DNA from 2 places in the Nocardioides sp. YJ-D4 genome. Region 1 is predicted to be linked to the other one. Evidence: riboswitches for the same ligand, from Rfam matches in the RefSeq annotation. Region 1 holds a riboswitch; the other holds the start of a gene.
The links. Region 1 has a riboswitch for cyclic di-AMP ahead of ACW14X_RS06795 (C40 family peptidase). Riboswitches for the same ligand answer to the same signal wherever they lie in the genome.
Positions count from the first base shown of each region.

Region 2: it holds a riboswitch for cyclic di-AMP, as region 1 does, so the genes downstream of both, ACW14X_RS04725 (C40 family peptidase) here and ACW14X_RS06795 (C40 family peptidase) in region 1, are expected to answer to the same signal.

Region 1 covers NZ_CM132932.1:1,412,295-1,419,844, forward strand. Annotated here, with positions in the region: gene ACW14X_RS06780 (hypothetical protein) at 1-253, shown strand, start outside; gene ACW14X_RS06785 (alpha/beta fold hydrolase) at 461-1,162, opposite strand; gene prfB (peptide chain release factor 2) at 1,167-2,285, opposite strand; gene ACW14X_RS06795 (C40 family peptidase) at 2,409-3,224, opposite strand; cyclic di-AMP (ydaO/yuaA leader) riboswitch at 3,227-3,389, opposite strand; gene ACW14X_RS06800 (response regulator transcription factor) at 3,617-4,297, opposite strand; gene ligD (non-homologous end-joining DNA ligase) at 4,312-5,229, opposite strand; gene ACW14X_RS06810 (ATP-dependent DNA ligase) at 5,229-6,197, opposite strand; gene ku (non-homologous end joining protein Ku) at 6,308-7,168, shown strand; gene ACW14X_RS06820 (YciI family protein) at 7,289-7,550, shown strand, end outside.
Region 2 covers NZ_CM132932.1:977,440-984,989, reverse strand. Annotated here, with positions in the region: gene ACW14X_RS04745 (hypothetical protein) at 1-1,279, shown strand, start outside; gene ACW14X_RS04740 (APC family permease) at 1,260-3,176, opposite strand; gene ACW14X_RS04735 (NYN domain-containing protein) at 3,259-4,524, opposite strand; gene ACW14X_RS04730 (hypothetical protein) at 4,648-4,830, shown strand; cyclic di-AMP (ydaO/yuaA leader) riboswitch at 4,927-5,131, shown strand; gene ACW14X_RS04725 (C40 family peptidase) at 5,149-6,135, shown strand; gene ACW14X_RS04720 (hypothetical protein) at 6,174-7,376, shown strand; gene ACW14X_RS04715 (M48 family metallopeptidase) at 7,373-7,550, shown strand, end outside.

The sequences.
Region 1 (7,550 bases):
GGCCACGCAGATGACCAAGAGCGTGCCCAAGGGCTGCAAGGCCGCGTCGACCCCTGCGTACGGGAAGCCGTCGGTCGCCCTCACCTGCACCGACGCGAAGAAGCAGACGAAGGTGGTCCACCGCGGCCTCTTCGGCGACGCCTGGCTCTCCTGCGAGCTCACCGGCAAGGCCGGCGAGGCGCCCGCGACGGTCCAGAAGCGCGCCTCCCGCTGGTGCCTGGTGACCCTCACCGCGGCCGCCGCCGACGCCTGAGGTTCTCGATCGAGGCCCGGTCCCGGCGCGTCGTTTGCGCCGACCCAAAGTCGAGTGCTTTAATCGACTTAGTCGCTCGGGCCGGGTAGGCACCTCACCGGGCGGCGCGCGCCGCCGCGGGCACTGAGTCAGAGCAGAGCCGGCTGGCGAGAGCGGGTGGGGTCCTTAGGGATGGGGATCCCACCCGCGACGCAGTACGGGTCGGATTCAGGACCGCGACGCGAGCCAGGCCAGGACGGTGTCGGCGAACTCGGCGGGCTGATTGCGGTGCACGAAGTGACCGACGTCGAAGTGGACGAGGTCGGCCTGCGGGATCCGCTGGGCGACCTTCTCCAGATCCGACTGCGGGATGTGGCTGTTGCCGCCACCGGCCACGAGCAGGGTCGGCATGGGCAGCAGCTCGAGCTGCTCCCACATCCACGCGTCGTACATCGTCGCCTCGACCAGCAGGGACGCGATGCACTCCCAGTCGTGGGGCATCGGCCGTGCCGGGCGCCCGGGCGACCTGCGCTGGCGCGGCGCGGGTGGCACCACGTCCTCGATGATCAGCCGGGAGACCAGGTCGGGCCGGTGCATCGCGACCAGGAGGGCGACGTTGCCGCCGGTCGAGTGCCCGACGACCACGGCGCCCGAGATCCCGAGCGCGTCCATCGCCACGATGACGTCGTCGGCGATGAGCCGGTGGGAGTACTCCGAGGCCCAATCCGAGTCCCCGTGTCCACGCATGTCGAAGGCATGCACCCGGTGGGCATCGGCGAACGGCGGCACCACACCCTGCCACCGTTTCGCACTGCCACCGAGCTCGTGCAACAGCACCATCGGCACCCCGTCCTCAGGGCCGTAGGCGTCAAAGACGTACGCCGCGCCTCGGCCTGGGAGTGGAAGCCTGGTGCGCGTCAGCGCAACCATCAGGTCAGTTCTGTTCGGCCTTCTCGGCGCCGCGGCGCCACCGGATGCCGGCCTCGAGGAACCCGTCGATGTCGCCGTCGAAGACCGCCTGCGGGTTGCCGACCTCGTAGGTCGTACGCAGGTCCTTGACGATCTGGTAGGGGTTGAGGACGTAGTTGCGCATCTGGTCGCCCCAGGAGGCGGCGACGTCGCCCTTGAGCTCCTTGATCTGCGCCTCCTCCTCGGCCTTCTTCAGCGCGAGCAGCTTGGCCTTGAGGACGATCATCGCGGCGGCCTTGTTCTGCAACTGCGACTTCTCGTTCTGGCAGGAGACCACGGTGCCGGTCGGGATGTGGGTCAGCCGGACCGCCGAGTCGGTGGTGTTGACCGACTGGCCACCGGGGCCCGAGGAGCGGTAGACGTCGACCTTGATGTCGTTCTCGTCGATCTCGATCTCGTCGGTCTGCTCCAGCACGGGCACGACCTCGACCGCGGCGAAGGAGGTCTGGCGACGGCCCTGGTTGTCGAAGGGGCTGATCCGCACCAGACGGTGGGTGCCGGCCTCGACGGAGAGGGTGCCGTAGGCGTAGGGGGCGTGGATCGCGAAGGTGGCGGACTTCAGCCCGGCCTCCTCGGCGTAGGAGGTGTCGAAGACCTCGACCGGGTACTTGTTGCGCTCGGCCCAGCGGACGTACATCCGCATCAGCATCTCGGCGAAGTCGGCGGCGTCGACGCCACCGGCGCCGGAGCGGATCGTCACCAGGGCCTCGCGGGAGTCGTACTCCCCCGAGAGCAGGGTGCGGATCTCCAGGCTCTCGACGGCCTTCTTCACCCGGCCCAGCTCGGCCTCGGACTCGGCGAGCGAGTCGGCGTCGCCCTCCTCCTGGGCCATCTCGACCATCAGGCCGAGGTCCTCGATGCGGGTGCGGAGCTCGGTGAACTTGTTGAGCTCGCCCTGTAGCAGGGAGAGACGTCCGGTGACGCGGGTGGCGTTGTCCTGATCGTCCCAGAGGTCGGGCGCGGCGACCTGCTCGCCGAGGTCGGCGATCTCCTTGCGCATCGCGTCCAGGTCCAGCACCTGGCCGATGGTCTGCATCGTTGCCTGGAGCTGCTTGATCTCGGTGTCGAATTCGGGGCCTGCCACGTCTTACAGGTTACTTGACCGGTGGTTCGCCGCCCGATTCGCCGACCCCGCAAATATGCGCTCGCCCTCCGGTAGGGGAACCGGAGGGCGAGCGCCAGGGGGATATATGGGTCCCGAGAAGCCTCAGGCCTGGTGGGTCGAGCCGGCGAACCAGCCGTCCCAGGCAGCCTCTTCACGAACGGACGCGCCCGGCTTGGGGGCGTGCAGCATGATCGCCTGACCATTCTCCCAGCGCAGGAAGATGCCCACGTGGTAGACCGGGCTGCCCCAGAACATCAGGTCGCCGCGCTGGATCTGGTCGTTCGGGATCGTCGGCAGCGCAGCCGCCTGGTCGCGCGAGACCCGGGGGAGCTCGATGCCGGCAGCGCTGAAGGCGTACTGCGTCAGGCCGGAACAGTCGAACGAGCTCGGACCGGTGGCACCCCAGACGTACGGGTCGCCGATCTGCTCCGAGGCGACGCTGATCGCGCGCTCGATCTTGCCCTCCTGGCTCGCGGCGAAGGCCTTGGCCTCGGCCTCGGCCTTCTTCTTCGCCTCCGCGGCCTTCTTGGCGGCGATCGCTGCCTTGCGCTTCGCCTCGGCCGCCTTGCGGGCTGCCTCGGCCTTGCGCTCCTGCACCTCGACAGCCCTCTCGAGCTGCTTGATGTCGGTGAGCATCGCCGTGGGGGTGGCCGAGGCCTCCAGGGTCGGAGCCTCCACCACCTTGGCCGGCTCGACGGCCGACTCGACGGAGGTGGTCTCGTGGGAGGCCGGCGCGGCGTTGGCGGCGGGGACTGCCACCAGGGCACCGGCGGCGATGCCGCTGGCGAGGGTGATGCGGCCGAGGAGCTTGCCGTGGCCACTGAGAGATCCTGCGATCGTCCGGGCGATCGAGACGTTCGGCGACCGGAACGGGCGGGGCGCGCCTCGATGGGCAGGATGAGATACGGACTTGGACATGCGTGAGTTCCTTCCCACGCCTGCGAGGTGAGCTGTCGGGTTCGGGCTAGAAGGTTGCCCGGCCATCGTGGCGATGGCTTCACCCCAAGCGACCGTCCGAGTTAGTCGCGTGGAACTTGGGTCCCCCGCTCCTGTCCCATACGTACTGCTGAGTGTGAGGGTAAAGGGGGTTCAGTAGTAGGGGCCGGCGTCCGGAGGGACAGGATTCGGCGTGTACCGGGGCCGGTCGTGCGTTCTGCACGGCTCATCCAAGGTGACATGCGATCTGGAACGGATCCAATCCCGAATGGCCGAATCTGAAGCACAAACGGCGTGTTCACGCGTGGCTTTGCCGTCGTTTGTGAAACATCTCACGCACTGAACACGCGTATGACACCGTGTCGAACTTGCGTTTACTCCGCTGCTTCGAGACGGAAACCGACGCCGCGGACGGCGACGACCTTCTCCTGCACACCGGCCGCCTCGAGCTTCTGGCGCAGGCGTCCGACGGTGACGTCGAGCGTCTTGGTCGAGCCGTACCAGTTCTCGTCCCAGACCTCGGCCATCAGCCGGTCGCGGGAGACGACCTTGTCGCGGGAGGCGGCCAGGACGGCCAGCAGCGCGAACTCCTTGCCGGTCAGGGTCACCTCGCGCTCGCCGGCGTAGACCCGGTGGGCAGCCACGTCGATGCGCAGGGCGTCGTCGTCGGCGCCGGGCTCGACCGGGCCCGAGCGGCGCAGGAGGGCGCGGACCCGCGCCTGGAGGACGGCCAGCGCGAACGGCTTGGCCAGGTAGTCGTCGGCACCGGCGTCGAGCCCCACGACCAGGTCGATCTCGGCGTCACGGGCGGTGAGGATCATGATCCCGCCCTCGTAGCCGTTGTCTCGAGCGGCCTTGCAGACCTCGAGCCCGTCCATGTCCGGAAGGCCCAGGTCGAGCAGCACCAGCTCGGCGTCGTACGGAGGTGCCAGCAGCTCCAGCGCCTTCTTGCCGGAGTCGACCCAGGTGACGTCATAGCCCTCACGCTGGAGCGTGCGCACCAGGGGAGCAGCGATGTCCTCTTGGTCTTCTACGACAAGCACGGAGTTCGACATGAAGAGAACAATAGTTACAGCCCCGTAGGGCTTGTGAAGAGATCCCCCCTTTCAGATAAGCGCGTGATCACATTGTTAGGTCCGAGCTGGTCGATACCGAGCGGATCCTCGGCCCCTTCGGCGACCTCGTCCCAGGTCACCGGGGCCGCGACCGTGGGGATCCCCTTGCCCCGCAGCGAGTAGGGACAGATGGTCGTCTTCGATCCCGAGTTCTGCGACCAGTCCAGGAAAACCTTGCCTGACCTGCGACTCTTGGTCATCGTCGCGGTCACCTTGCTCGGGTGCGCCTTCTGGAGGTCCTCGGCGATCTCCTTGGCCAGCGCCGTGGCGACGTCCGGCTCGACGGGCTCGGGCAGGGCGGCGTACAGGTGCACGCCCTTGCTCCCGCTGAGCACGGGCGTCGCGGCGAGGTCACGGGCGGCAAGCGCCTCGCGCACGAGCAGCGCGACCTCGCAGCACTCCTGCAGGCCGGCCGGCTCGCCGGGGTCGAGGTCGATCACGATCCGGTTCGCGCCTGCCGGGGTGCCGTCGCTGCCGACCGTCCACTGGTGGACGTGCAGCTCCAGCGCGGAGAGGTTCGCGGCCCAGGTGAGGGCGGCGAGGCTGTCGAGGATCGGAAAGGTGAGTGTTCCCTCCCTGTGGTCGGCGGTTCGGGATCCCGTTGTCGGAACGATGACCGTACGGACCCAGCTGGGCGTGCCGGCCGGTGCGTTCTTCTCGAAGAAGGACATGTCGCCGACGCCGTGCGGCCAGCGGATCCTCGTCACGGCACGGTCCTGGAGCTGCGGCAGGAGCGCCGGCGCGACCTGGGCGTAGTAGTTGAGCACCTCGCCCTTCGTCATGCCCGTGCGTGGATAGAGCACCTTGCTGAGGCTGGTCAGGGTCAGGACCCGGCCGTCGACCTCGACGCGTACCTCTTCTCGTTCGACCATCACAGATCCTTCGGCTCGATGTCCTCGCGGATGCCGATGAAGCTCGGCTGTCGCAGCCGGCCCTTGTAGCTCGCCGCCGCGACAGCAGTGCCGTGGGTCTCCACCTCGACGACCAGGAGCGGCTCGACCCAGTGGGTGCCCCGAGCGTCCAGCGACGGCACTCCCCCGTCCGGATCGACGTCGGGTCCGGCGAAGGGGCTCCGGCTGGTCTCGCGCAGCAGCTCCCCGAGCCGCTGGGCCCGCTTGCCGGTGATGCCGCTGCCGACCCGCCCACGGTAGATCAGCCCCTCGGGCGTCGGCTGCCCGACGAGCAGGGCGCCGAGTCGTTCGGTACCGCCCTCGGTGCCCACCTCGGGTCGCCAGCCGCCGACCACCAGCGAGGCCCGGTAGCGGTGGGCCAGCTTGATCCAGTCCTTGCTCCGCTCCCCCGGCCGGTAGCGGCTTCCGCGCCGCTTCGACACGATCCCCTCCAGCCCCTGCTGCTTCGTGACCTCATGGAGCATCCGGCCATCGTCGTACGTCGCCGGCACCTGCCATGAGCCCAGATCGCCGTCGGCATGGACCGCCTCGAGGATCTTGCGGCGCTCGGCCCAGGGCTCCTCGATGAGCAGCCGCCCGTCGAGACGGAGCAGATCGAAGACCATGTACGTCGCGGGGATCCGCTCCGCGAACCGCGCCGCCCGGCGGACGTCGCGGTTGTGCATCCGGTCCATCAGCACCCGAAAGTCGGGCAGCCCGGCGTGGTTGAGCGCGATCACCTCACCGTCGACGACGATGTCGCGCGTCGGCCCGGTCGCGATCTCGGGCCAGGCAGGGGTCGCGTCGTTGCCGTTGCGCGTCGCGAGGCGGGTCTGCGTACGTCCCTGCTCGGACTCTCCGACCAGCCGGATGCCGTCCCACTTGACCTCATGGACCCACTCCTCCCCCGGGGGAACGTGGGCGCCGGGCGTGGCGAGCATGGGCCGCATGTGTCCATCTTGCCTCCAGCAGGCCGTGTGACGCGTGGGGTTAAGGGGTACCGCGAAAACGGAATACGGCAGATACTGGGCGAGACGTTGCCGTTACGGAGGGAGTCACCATGCGTGCGATCTGGAAGGGCGCGGTGTCGTTCGGGCTGGTCAGCGTGCCCGTGAAGCTCTATTCGGCGACGGAGTCGCACGACGTCTCGTTCCGTCAGGTGCACCAGTCCGACGGTGGCCGAATCCGCTATCAGCGGATCTGTTCGATCGACGGCGAGGAAGTGCCCTACTCCGAGATCGCGAAGGGCTATGAGACCGAGGACGGCGAGATGGTCGTGCTCACCGACGACGACTTCGCCAACCTGCCGACCACCTCCTCGCGTGAGATCGCGGTGGAGAAGTTCGTGCCGAGCGACCAGATCGACCCGATGCTCTTCGAGAAGAGCTACTACCTGGAGCCGGAGAACACCGGGGTCAAGCCCTACGCATTGCTGCGCCAGGCCCTGCTCGAGGCCGACCGGGTCGCGCTGGTGACCGTCGCCCTGCGGCAGCGCACCACGGTCGCGGCGCTCCGGGTGCGGCCGACCGACAACGGCGACGTGATCGTGCTGCAGACGATGATGTGGCCCGACGAGATCCGGGTGCCCGACTTCAAGGTCGAGGCCGGCGAGATCAAGGACTCCGAGATCAAGATGGCCAACATGCTCGTCGAGACCCTCGCGGGCGACTTCCATCCCGAGGAGTTCTCCGACGACTACGCCAGCGCCGTCGAGGAGATGGTGAAGGCCAAGATCGAGGGCGGCGAGGTCGAGCGGACCCCCACCTCCACCAAGACCTCCGGCGAGGTCGTCGACCTGCTCGCCGCCCTGCAGCGCTCGGTCGCCGCGGCCAAGAAGTCGCGCGGCGAGGAGGTCCCCGAGGAGGCCGAGGAGGCCGAGGAGAAGAAGACGAAGAAGTCGAAGGCGTCGAAGGCGTCGTAGGCGCCTTAGGGCGACACGTACCGAAATCTCTGGTGCGGGCGTGTCGAAAGCGGCAGGCTCTCCTCGACGCGTAGGCGACGACGCGCAACGGACGCGACGCCGACACGCAAGGAGACGCAGATGCGCTACATGATGTTCGTGAAGATGGCCCCCGACGCCGGGCCGCCGCCGGCCGCGCTGATCGAGGCGGTGGAGGCCGAGATCAAGCAGCAGTACGCCGACGGCATCCTGCTCGACGCCGACGGGCTCGGTCCCGCGGTGGAGATCCGGTTGACCGCTGGGGAGGTGACCCACATCGACGGGCCCTTCGCGGAGGCCAAGGAGGTCGCTGGCGGGTTCTCGCTCTTCGAGGTCCGCTCACCCGACGAGGCGATCGAGCTCG
Region 2 (7,550 bases), 430 kb from region 1:
CATCGCCCGGTTCCTCCGGGCGCTGCACCTGCTCGGGGCACCGGACCTGGTCAACGACACGGTGAAGCAGTTCGCGGCCCCTGCCAGCGGTCGCTCGAACCTCGACAAGGCCCTTCTCTACGTCGCGCTGTACGCCAGCCCGAGGCTGCGTGAGATCGCCCTGGACCTGCTCTGGCGCACCCTCGGCGCGATCGGCGACCTCGGCCGGGCGCCGGGTCCCGCCCAGCAGCAGGATCTCGTCGCGGCGTTCTGGGAGCTGTGCCCGGGCGGACGCGTGCTCGAGGACTGGTTCAAGCTGCGCCTCGACGGCAGCGAGAACGCCGAGGAGGCGCGCGAGCACGTGGTGCTGCTGCTGCGAGGCAGCCGGGGACCCGGCCGCGACAGCCTCCTGGCAGCCATGGCCGGTGACGCGACGCCGATGAACCTCAAACGCATCTGCGAGACCCTCATGGAGGAGGGCGACGAGGCCCAGGCGGCGATGCTCGTCCGTGCGATCGCCCACAGCGGCCACATCGAGCGGCTCGGCGACTTCCTCGACCGGTGGTCGTGGGCGCAGCCGTCCGCCGAGACCACCCGGAAGCTTCTCCACTGGGTCCTCACCCCGGAGGGCGCGGACCGCGCGCCGATGGGATCCGCCGTCGTGGAGGGTGTCGCCGGCTATCTGGCCGACGGGCACGGCAGGACGCTGGGGGAGGACCTTCGCCGGCAGGCCGCGACCCTGGTCAGGCTCCGCCCGGCCGAGGAGATCGTGGGTCTGCTCGGCCACGTACCCTCCCGGGTCGGGAGGCGGGGCCGTTCGGCCGTCGCCGCAGACGTCGGCTGGAGGCTGGCCGAGGATCTGCTCGTCTACCCGGCGCCGACCGAGGAGACGTACGTCGCCTGGTACGCCGAGTGCCTCGTCGCCCTCGAGGAGGCCGGCTTCGCCGACGCGGTGCGTACGTCCTGGCACCATCTCGCCGACGAGGCGATCAACCGTCGTGGCGCCGGGCCGACGATCGCCGAGACCGCCCACCAGCTCCGGCGCAAGGAGCTCGCCGGCACGGCCGACCGGCTGCTGATCCGCTATCTCGATCAGGCGCAGAGCGTCACCCCCACCGACATCGTTGGCATCACCACCCGGCTCCGCCTGCACCGCTATCCGGAGGCGAGTCGCGCCGGGGTCCTGCGCCGCTCGGTGGGGCGGTGGCAGGACCGGGCCCGGGTCGATGCCGTCGTGGAGGCCCTGGTCGCGGCCGGACAGGAGGAGGAGGCCGAGTGGGTCAGGGCCGGGTTGTCGTGAGCCGGGTCTGCCTGAGGTAGCGGCGCCCGGCGCCGACGAGGAGGACGAACGCGCCCGAGGCGACGATCATCACCAGGGCGCGCAGGCTCCACACGCTCCACACGGAGTCGTCGTCGATCCGGTGGCGGACGGCGCTCAGCAGCGTCAGCGCGACCAGGTACAGCGCGAGCACGACGAACGGACGGTTCGCCGGGTCACGAGAGACCAGGCGCGCGCCGTGGTTCTTCGCGTCGTACCAGCCCAGGCCGGGGACCCGGAGATGATGGAGCCAGGGGAGCACGAGCAGGACGAGCGACCCCCAGCCGATCACCGCCACGCCCTTCCACACCCGGTCCCACGCGGACTCGTTGACGACCAGCGCGATGACGACGAAGGCCGCGTACGCCGCGAACGGGAGCAGTCGCTGGGCACCCGTCCCGAGCAGGTCGGAGCGCACGGCCAGGACGACGCAGGTGACCGCGTACAGGATCAGGATCGGGATGGTGTTGAGCACGGCCAGGGTCTGCCAGTCGCCGCCCACCGCGACCAGGACGACCAGCGCGAGCACCAGGTTGACGAGCAGGATCAGCCAGAAGGAGTCGCCGGTGCGGCCGGGGAGCCGTGATGCCCGCGGCTCGTGCAGGCCGCTGGGGACGTACCTCTCCGCGCTCAGCGCGTAGACCTCGCGACTGAGGGCGTAGGTGAACACGATGCCGGACCCGATCGGGGCCAGGATCGCGGCGATCCGGACCAGCACGACCAGCCAGTCGAGCGGCGCCCCGGCCAGCGTGGCCGCGTCGGTCAGGCGTGCGTAGGAGGTGCCGTGCTCGGCCCCGGAGCCGGCCATGTGCTCGGCGTAGACCAGCTGGAGGGAGGAGTAGAGGAGGAACGAGCCGACGACCGTGCCGTAGACCGCCCAGCGCACCCGCCTGGCCACCTCGCGACGGCCGCCACGGACCTCTCCGGTCACGTCCAGAGGAGCCTGGAAGCCGATGTAGGCGTAGATCACGCCGCTGGTGATCAGCGCGCTGAGCACGCCGGTCGTGGTGGGCCCGGCCGCGGTTCCCGGAGCCGTGGGCCGGCCCGGGGCCGCGAGCGCCAGGAACACCACGAAGATCACCGGGATGGCGATCTTGAGCAGCGTCAGGGCCGCGTTCGTACGCAGGACGAGCCGTCGGGGCAGCAGGACGAAGGCGATGATCGCGGCGGTCACCAGCACCGCCAGGGTCGACCCGATCCCGGTGAGCCCGCCGTCGCCGGCCAGGGCGGGGACGATCTCGGCCAGCCCGTTGACCGCCGCGGCCGCCTGGGCGGCCGGGTTGATGGCGTACGAGATCCACAGCGACGCCGCGAGGATGATCACCACCAGCGGCCCGAAGGCGTCGTGCGGATGGAACAGCAGCCCGCCGGTGCGCTGGGAGATGAGCCCGAACTCGACCATCACGACCGCGATGGTGAGCATGAGCAGGCCGCCGGCGGCCCAGCCGAGGAGCGCGGCCTCGCCCAGGCTCTCGTGAAGGGTGGGAACGGCCAGGAGCCAGCCCGATCCGATCACGCCGCCTGCGGCGAGGCCGACGACCTCGACGAGGCTCAGCTTGTCGGCCTGATCGGCGGGTCGCTCGTCCCTCTCGTCCTTCGCGGGTTCATCGGGGGTCACGGGTGTGACGGGTGTGACCGGCGTGACGGGCTCGGTGGGCTGCGGAGCGGGAGCCGCAGGGACCTGGGCGCGTCGCATCGCCTCGAACGCGATCGCGGTCATCAGACCACCGACGGCCGCGACCCAGAAGCTCGACTCGTGCAGCAGCTCGCGGAATCCCGGGGACTTGAGGGCATTGAGCTGGACGCTGCCGTAGATGGACATCACGAATCCCGCGGCGCACAGGATCATCCTGGCGATCGCGCTGAGGGTGTGCCGCACGCGCTGGTCTCCCACTCCCGATGATTCGAACGTCGGGAGAACCTATCGAATCAGGCCGGTGTGGCGCAGGAAGCCTGCGGGATCAACCGAGCAGGGGCGAGAGCGAGGAGAGCGGAACGGTGCGGGCGCCGGCGCGGCGTACGTCCTTGACGACCTCGGCGTCGTCGGTGGCGACCAGGATGACGCGGCCGGCGGGCTCGGCGTCGACGAGGTCGCGGATGACGTCGTCGGCGATGACGCCCTCGGGGGAGAAGAGGACCTTGACGCCGCGCGGAGGCACCGCGGTGGGGCGTACGGATGCGGAGTGGGCGTCGAAGACGACGGTCGTCTCGGCACCGGTGCGGGCGGCGATCGGCGCGATCGCCCGCAGCAGCCGCAGCCGCTGGGCATCGAGCGCCGAGTCGGGCCACAGCGCCTTGGAGACGTTGTAGCCGTCGACGATCAGCCGGACCCGCGGCATCGCCAGGAACTGCTCGAGGTGGGCGCTGCTGGTGACCCCGGCACCGGCGGCGGCGTCAGCGGAGGCCAGCTCGGCCTCCACCCGCTCGCCCGGGGTGCCGGTGACCGGCGGCAGCGCCAGCTCCCGACGCAGGCCGCCAGCCGCGTCGAGCAGCGTGTCGAGCAGGAACCGGGCGCGCAGCGAGGCGTCCTCACGGTCCGTCTTGGACGTACGCCGCTCGGCAGCGGCCTCGCGTTCCAGCTTGTCGATCTGGCTGCGGAGCTGCCGCAGCTGGCGGTCACGTGCGGCGAGCTCGTCCTCGGCGCGGGCGAGCGCCGTGCGGGCCTCGGTCAGGGCCTCGTCCAGCCCGGTGCCGGCCTCGCGTGCGGCGGCCCGGGCCTCGCCGAGCTTGCGTCGCAGCGCGGTGTTGTCGGCCTTGAGGTCGTCGAGGCGGGCCTTGCGGTCGGCACGCACCTCGCGGAGCTCGTCCTCGGCCGCGGCGAGCTTGCCGCGCAGCCTGGCCACCTCGGCGTCGACCACCGGCACCGCGGCGGCTTCCAGCCGGTCCAGGGCCTCCTTGAGCGAGACCTCCCAGCCGTCGGGGCGGATGAGCCAGACGACCGCGGCCGCCTCGGCCGGATCCTCGGGGAGGACCACGTCGTCGGCGGAGCCCTCGGAGACGTACGCCGGTCGCAGCTGGCTGCCGACCTTCTCCCGGACCTCGTCGTCGCTCTCGAGCACCGAGGCGATCATCGCGCCGCCGGCCTTGGCCCGCCGGGCGGGCGCGAAGTCGGCGATCCGCTTGAGCGCGGGCGGCAGGCGCACCACGTCGGGAAGCACCCCGGCCGTGAGCGCGACGATGCGCCCCCGGACCGTGTCGGGGAGCGTCGCGTACGCGGAGACCTCCATGTGCCAAGTGTAGGGACCCGGTCCGCGATCGCCGCCTCGAATACCGTGCTGCGATGGTGGTGACACGCCGGACGCAACCGGACGAAAGCAAAAATGTCGGTGCTCGGTGAGACCGTCACTCACATGACGACGAGAATCGACTGTGACACCTGCCTCGTGCGCGGTTTGGCGTGCCACGACTGCGTGGTCACCGTGCTTCTGGGGCCACCGCCGGAGCTGACCATCGAGGACGACGAGCGCCGGGCGCTCGACGTGCTGGCCGAAGGAGGCATGGTCCCGCCGCTGCGCATGGTGGAAGGGATGTAGCCGAACTTTTGGGCGTGGGTGGTTGGCAGGTGGGGGATGCCGTCGGCTAGTGTGCGCAGGAACTTGGCGCTCGTGGAAGTGGGTCAACCGGCCCACGCGAGTGTCGCGCTTAGTCCAGGCCCGCTTCGGGGCGGGCCAGGAGCCGGGGAACCACACCGGTCGTACGCCGCGAACACGGAGTGCGATCACCTGGGGTGCATCCGCCGCAAGGGCGATCTGGGAGACCAGATCGAGGAGCGGTGGTAAGGCAGGTCGTGCCTGAACCCGTCAGCTCACCCGGTAGGCGTCAACGACTACACACAAGGAGACCGTCCGCTCGTGACACGCGACCGGAAGCGACTCATTGCCGGAGCAGCCGGCATCGCCGCCATCGGAGTCGCCGGGATCATTCCCGCAGCGACCCCCGCCCAGGCAGACCCTGACATCGACGACGTTCGCAAGAAGGTCGACAAGCTCTACACCCAGGCCGAGGCGGCCAACGAGGACTACAGCAACGCCAAGCTGCGGCTGCAGGACCTCAAGGACCAGCTCGAGGACCTCAACTCCGACGAGAAGCGTCAGAGCAAGGAGCTCGACAAGATCCGCGCCGAGCTCCGTGACTCCGTGCTGCGGCAGTTCGAGGGCTCCGACGTCTCTGCCGTCGGCCAGGTGATCACCTCCGAGGACCCGCAGGAGTTCCTCGCCGGTCTCTCCACCGTCTCGTCCTACAACGCGCTGCAGGCCGACCTCCTCGCTCGGTACAACACCGAGGCGGAGGCCCTTCAGGTTCGTCGCGAGGCCACCGAGGACGCCAAGTCCCAGATGGCCAAGATCAAGACGACCATGCAGCAGAAGAAGAGCGAGATCGACAAGAAGTACGAGGCGGCCCAGGCCGAGCTCGACGAGCTGGAGGCCGATGAGCTGGAGGAGTTCCAGTCCACCGACACCAGCATCCCCTCCAACCTGCCGCCGCCCTCGGGTCGCGCCAAGGTGGCCGTCGACTACGCCCTCGCCCAGGTCGGCGACGCCTACGTCTACGGCGCCACCGGCACCGAGTCGTGGGACTGCTCCGGCCTCACCATGGGTGCCTGGGGCCAGGCCGGCGTCTCGCTCCCGCACTCCTCCTCGGCGCAGTACAGCAGCGGACCCCAGGTCTCGCGCGACCAGCTCGCCCCCGGTGACCTGGTCTTCTACTACAGCCCGATCAGCCACGTCGGCATCTACATCGGCAACGGCATGATCGTGCACGCGTCCAACCCGAGCACCGGTGTGAAGGTCTCCCCGATGGACGAGATGCCCTACACGGGCGCTGTCCGCCCGGGTTGAGTTTGACCCAGCACCCCGAAGAGGCCGATCGTTCGCAGGTGCGAACGGTCGGCTCTCTTCTTTCTCGCCCGGCCCTGATCGGGGCCGCGCTGGTGCTGGTGATGCTGCTCGCCGGGTTCGTCGGCTGGCGGCTCACCGGCGGGGGCGAGTACGTCGCCCCGACCCCGAGCAGCGCGCCGGACGTGCGCGCCGACACCGAGGGTGCCCGGGCCTCGCTGGATGCCCTGGTCGACGGCGTACGCGACGGGGCGGAGCCCGAGGGAGAGGACGCCGCCTCGGTGGCGGTACGCAACGCCCGTGCCATCGGCCTCGGGGACGTCACCGCGAGGTACGTCGCCGAGTCGGGCAACGTGGAGCCCGACGGCTCCTGGACGGCCGACGTCGAGATGTCGTGGCGCAGCCCCGGTGACCCGGTATTGACCGAGGAGCTGAAGGTCGGCTTCGACGCCGAGGGCGCGATCACCGGTTTCTCGGCGGCCCAGGGCACCCGCGTGCCGCTGTGGCTCAGCGGCCCGGTCGAGGTGCGCCGCACCGGCTCCACCCTCGTCATCGCCCAGGCCTCGGCCGACGTAGCCGACCGCTACGCCGAGCTGGCCAGCACCGCTGTCGCCGGGGTCCGCAAGGTGATCCCCTGGAAGAACCCGCGCCTGGTCCTCGAGGTGCCCGCGAACGGCCTCGACTCCGCGCTCGGCGCGCAGCCCGGGACCTACGCCGCCGTCGCGGCGGTGACCGCGACCGTCGACGGCTCCACGAAGGCCGGGACGCCGCTGCACGTGTGGGTCAACCAGGGCGTCATCGGTGACCTCGACGCCCCCGGCGCCCAGATCGTCATCACCCATGAGGCCACCCATGCGGCCACCGACGCCGCGACCAACACCCGTCGGCCGATGTGGCTGGTCGAGGGCTTCGCCGACTACGTCGCGCTCCGCGACACCAAGCTGCCGCTGTCCAAGACCGCCGGCCAGATCCTCGCCCAGGTCCGCGAGAACGGCGCCCCCGACCACCTCCCGGGCAAGGCCGAGTTCAACACCCGCTCGGAGCACTTCGGCGCCGAGTACGAAGCCGCCTGGCTCGCCTGCGAGGTCCTCGCCGAGGCCGGCGGCGAGCAGGCCCTGGTCGACCTCTACGAGGAGACCGGTCGCGGCATCGGCCTGGAGAAGGCGCTGCAGGCCGGCTTCGGCTTCGGAGAAGAGGAGCTGACCGCCCGCTGGCGGACCCATCTGTCACACTCGGCTCGATGAGTCGGGCGGAAGTGAGTGCAACGCGACGTACGTCGTGGGTGGTTCTCGTCCTCGGGGCGGTGGCGTTCGTGGTGCTCGCCTGGGCGCTGATTCCGTGGCATCCCTACCCGGGCGGCGCGCTCGACCTGCCCGACGAGCGTGACGTGTTCACGCCCGAGGAACTCGAGCGGATGC